Regions from separate parts of the Serpentinimonas sp. SMBJO2 genome, predicted to be linked through region 2. Evidence: predicted binding sites of a transcription regulator. Region 2 holds the regulator's gene; the other holds the start of a gene.

Region 1 (2,458 bases), 650 kb from region 2:
GGATGGCGATCATGGGGTAGCTCAGGAGCGTGAGGCGCCCGAGCTCTTCGTTGAAGGCGGTGGTGCCGGCCGGGCTGACCACGATCCAGCGCGCCAGAATGAAGTTCATGGTGGCCGAAAAGAAGAAAGTGGCGCCCAGCATCCAGGTGGCGCGCAGCAGGCGGGCCTCAAATTCGGCTTGGGCACCGCGCAGCTGCAACTGCGCCTGCACGCGCTCGACGTCGATCAGCCGCGGGTGGTAGAGCACGGTGCGGATGAGCGGGTAACGGGTCCAGGTGGAGCCGATGACCACCAAACCGATCAGGCCCGGGATGGCGGCCTCTTTGACCGCGAGCCAGAAGGCGTCGAGCTCGAGCAGCCCGATGCCGCCAGTGAGCCCGATGCTGACCAGACCCAGCACGGCAAAGGGGTTGATGCGGCTTTGCAGCCACAGGTCGCGCGCGCCCCAACCGAGCGGAAAAGCCAGCGCCAACAGCAGCGCGTTGACGGGCCCGAGGTCTTCTGGGCCGCTGAGCTGCATCAGGATGATCGACGGCACGATGACCGCGATCAGGACCTCGGTCAGGGGGCTGGTGGGTTTGCGCTCGGTCATGGGGGCTTAGCTGCAACTGATGCTGCCGCAACCGCTCATGCTCGCCGGGCGCACCCGGGAGGGGTCGGGCAGGGTTTCGGTCTGGGTGTCGAATTGCAGCGCCTGCAGGTGCTGCGCCAGCCCGGCGTCCATGCTCTGCGCGTGCAGGGGCAGCCACTCGACCAGCGCCTCGGCCATGCGGGTGATGATGCTGCGGTCGCCCTGGTGAAAGTGCGCTTCGACGGCGATCAGGGTGTCGAGCACGCTTCGGTGCTGCAGGCTGTGGCAGTTGTCGGCGGTGAAGCCGCTGGCCAGCATCCAGCGGTCTTCTTGGGCGAAGTGCTCGGTGGTGTGCGCAAGCAGGGCGCGGTAGGGTTCGAGCTGCTGCTCGGGTGGCAGGGCGCGCAGGTGCGCCAGCATCTCCACCATTTCCTGGTGCGTGGCGTCCATGCGCGCGTCGCCGGTTTGCAGCGCCTCGGACCATTGCAGATCGGGCACGGGCGGGAACTCGCGCGCGGGCGCGCTGGGTGCGGTCGGACTGGTGGTCGGCTCTGGGGTGGCAGTGTTCATGGGGCAACAGGATAGCGCCGGCGGGTGACACGGGTCTTGATGCGCGTCAAAACCTGAGTCGTACCGCCGGATTAAGTTCAAAAAGCGCCGCCGGGCCGCCCCAAGGCGCTTGGCGCCCCCTCCGGGACGGCGCGAGCGCGCAGCGCCAAGCGCAGGGGCACGACCTCACTGTTCGTGTGGCAGCACCAGTTGGCGCAGGTCGCGGCGGGTTTCGACCAGCACCAGCGGTCCGTCGTCGGGCAGTTGCACTGGCTTGGGCTGGCGCGGCACCTGCGGCGCCGGCACCAGAGCGGCGCTGGCGGCGCGGGCCTGCTCGATGCGGGCCGGGTCGGACTGCACCCATTGCAGGCCGGCCTGGCTGGCCAGCGCCTCGAGCTCGGCCAGCGGCAGCGCGAAGGGGGCGCTGGCTGCGGCTGCAGCTGCAGCTGGGGCTGGGGCTGGGGCTGGGGCTGGGGCTGGGGCATGGGCTGGGGGGGCTGCGGCCGGTGCCGGTGCTGCCGGCGCGGGCTGGCTGCTGGGCCGGTTGAAGTACGAGCGTGCCGGTGCGGCGTCCTCGTCCTCGCTGGGCTCGGTGGCGGCGCTGGCGGCACTGGCTGTGGCGGCGACCGTGGCCAGGGCTGCGGCGCGCTCTGGGCTGTCGGTGCTGGCCTCGGTGCCAGCGCTGCCCTCGGTGCCTTCAGTGCCGGCGGCGCGTTCGCGTCGGTCGCGGCCGAAGCGGTCGCGGCTGCGGCGGCGCCCACCCGTGCCCTCGTGCTCGCGTTCGCCCGCTGGCTGGCTGGAGCCGTTTTCTTGGGCGACCGCGTCCTCGACCGAGGCGGGCTGGGCGCTGGCATCGGCGTCGCTTGGGTCGGCAAAGGGTGCGCTGGCATTGGCCGCATCGGCTGCGGCGGCGCTGCGTCGGCCCTCGCCGCGTCCACCCCGGCTGCGCTCGCGCCGCGCGTGGTCGGCGGGTGCGCTGGTGCTGGCCTGGCCGTCTGCTTCGCCGCTGGCGCTGGGCAGCGGGGCTTCGGTGCCGGTGTTGACTGGGCGTCCCTCGCGCTCGGGCCGCTCACTGCGTTCGCCGCGCTCTGGGCGGCCGGAGCGGCGGCTTTCGCTGCGCTCGGGCCGCTCGCCGGCTTCGGTGCGTGCGCCACCGCGCTCGGCGCGGCCTTCGGTGGCGCCCTCGACACGGCCCTCTGCGCGCCCTTCGCTGCGGCCAGGACGCTCGGTGCGCTCGGTGCGCTCGGTGCGCTCGGTGCGGCGGCCTTCGCCAGCGCGCGCACCGGCTTCGGCAGCGCCTTCGGCGCGGTTGCTGCGCTCAGAACGCTCACCGCGCTC
Region 2 (2,458 bases):
CCGCTCAAGGTGGACGTGATACGCGACTCGAGCGTGCTGTCGCGCATCGTGCAGCAAGGCCAGATCGAGAACGTTTACCGCTTGCAACTGCTCAACGCCACCGAACGCGAGCAGCACTTGCGCATCAGCGTGCAGGGCTTGCCAGGTTTGCAGATGGTGTCAGAGTCTGAGCTCAAGCTGGCCCCAACCGATGCGCGCTCATTGGCCGTCACCTTGCGCCTGCCTCCTGGGGTCAGCCCGCCTGGTGCGCACCCGATCGAGTTTCAAGTGCAAGCCCTGGGAGCCGATGGGTTTACGGTGCGGCAGGACTCGGTTTTCATGGTGCCGCGCTGAACCCACGCTGGCAGCAGCGTCTTTTGAACTTTTCGCATCCGACCTTACACTCACCGATCATGAACAGCACCACCCCGAAGGCTCCTCCCCCCCAAGCCGCTCGCCCTTGGTACCGCGAGCCTTACGTGTGGTTGGTGCTGGGTTTGCCGGCGTCGTCGATCGCGCTCTCGATGGCGCTGGTGACCACGGCGGTGATGAACCGCGACCCAGTGCTGGACCGCAACGCGCCCATGGTGCCTGCCGACCAGCGCCGTCTGCAGATGATGACGCCCGAGCAGCGCGCCACCTATCTGGCCAGCCTGCGCCCGGCACGTGAGGCGCGCAACCACGCCGCCAGCCCGGAAGTGCCCCCGCCGCGGGAGTAAGGCGAACAGGTCGCGCTCGACGTGGGCGTGGTGTTCAGTTGCGCATCGGCGGGTTCACCAGCCGCTCCAGTGCCTGCGTGTCTTTGATCTGCACGTAGCGCTGGCGCACATCGATGATGCCGTCTTCCATGAAGCGCGAAAAAGTGCGGCTCACGGTCTCGAGTTTCATGCCCAGGTAGCTGCCGATCTCTTCGCGCGTCATGCGCAGCACCAGTTCGGACTGCGAAAACCCGCGTGCGTGCAAGCGCTGCACCAGATTGAGCAAAAAGGCCGCCAGCCGCTCCTCGGCGCGCATGGTGCCCAGCAGCAGCATCACGCCTTGGTCGCGCACGATCTCGCGGCTCATGATCTTGTGCACGTGGTGCTGCAAGGCGCTGAACTCGCGCGACAGTTGCTCGATGCGGTCAAAGGGCAGCACGCAGACCTCGGCGTCTTCGAGCGCGATGGCGTCGCAGGCGTGCTGGTCGTGCACGATGCCATCCATGCCGATGATCTCGCCCATCATCTGAAAGCCGGTGACCTGGTCGCGGCCGTCGGCGCTGGTGATGCAGGTCTTGAAAAAACCCGAGCGCACCGCGTACAGTGCGGTGAAGGCATCGCCGGCGCTGAACAGCGACGCTCCGCGTTTGATGCGGCGCCGATTCGATATGATCTGATCGAGATGCTCGAGTTCTTGCGGTTTGAGCCCCATAGGCAAGCACAACTCGCGCAGATTGCAGCCAGAACAGGCGACTTTGATGCTCTGAATATCCATGTAAGCGCGGCCAAATAGTGCGCGAAGCTTAACCCATGTGTGGCCGTGTGGGCGTGGGCGCCAAAGAAAACAAAAAATGGGCTAGGCTTGACTCAGGTCAAGGGTGATGGGGGCTGTTCGGTGCATATTCTCGCACCAGGAGAAATTTTTGTGAAACCTGTCATCGACGAGGGGTTGCTGCGGCGTTTTGACGTGCCCGGCCCCCGTTACACCTCATACCCGACCGCCGACCGCTTCGTCGAAGCCTTTGGCGAGCAAGACTATGTGCAGGCTTTGCGCCAGCGCCATGCCGGCTCGCTGGCCTTGCCGCTGTCGATCTACGTCCACATTCCGTTTTGCGATTCGCTGTGCTACTACTGCGCCTGCAACAAGGTCATCACCAGGCACCACAGCAAGTCGGCCGAGTACCTGCGCTACCTCACGCGCGAGCTCGAGTTGCAGTGCAGCCACCTGGGGTCGGGCCACAGCGTGTCGCAGATGCACCTCGGTGGCGGCACCCCGACCTTCATGTCGGATGAGGAACTCAGCGATCTGGTGGCGATGGTGCAGCGTCACTTCAAGCTGGTGCCGGGGGGCGAGTATTCGATCGAGGTCGATCCGCGCACCGTGACCCCCGCGCGGCTGGAGCATCTGCACCGCCTGGGTTTCAACCGCCTGAGCTTTGGGGTGCAGGATTTTGACCCCACGGTGCAAAAGGCCGTGCACCGCATCCAGCCCGCCGAGCAGGTGTTCGACTTGGTGGCGGCGTCGCGACGCATCGGTTTTGAATCGGTCAACGTCGATCTGATCTACGGCCTGCCGCAGCAGACGCCCGAGTCGTTTCGCCATACGCTGGAGCGCGTGCGCGAGCTGCGCCCAGACCGCATCGCGCTCTACGCCTACGCGCATCTGCCCGCGCGCTTCAAGCCGCAGCGGCGCATCGTGGCCGCCGAACTGCCGCCCGCAGCCGACAAGCTGGCCATGCTCGCGATCTCGCTCGAGGTCTTCAACCAAGCGGGTTACGTCT

The links. The regulator FNR, encoded in region 2, switches genes on or off when oxygen is low (the NO sensors DNR and NnrR bind a similar motif). The targets are predictions, from matches to a motif close to TTGATNNNNATCAA.
Region 1: a site for FNR is predicted at 1,178-1,191, ahead of AAAZ40_RS05530 (bacteriohemerythrin). Genes of this name have one in related genera too.

Annotation. Positions count from the first base shown of each region.
Region 1 is NZ_CP150628.1:1,199,754-1,202,211, forward strand. Features, by position in the region: gene AAAZ40_RS05525 (VC0807 family protein) at 1-592, opposite strand, end outside; gene AAAZ40_RS05530 (bacteriohemerythrin) at 599-1,141, opposite strand; partial or broken gene AAAZ40_RS05535 (Rne/Rng family ribonuclease) at 1,307-2,458, opposite strand, start outside.
Region 2 is NZ_CP150628.1:1,850,969-1,853,426, reverse strand. Features, by position in the region: gene ccoG (cytochrome c oxidase accessory protein CcoG) at 1-333, shown strand, start outside; gene AAAZ40_RS08555 (hypothetical protein) at 393-698, shown strand; gene fnr (fumarate/nitrate reduction transcriptional regulator Fnr) at 733-1,452, opposite strand; gene hemN (oxygen-independent coproporphyrinogen III oxidase) at 1,603-2,458, shown strand, end outside.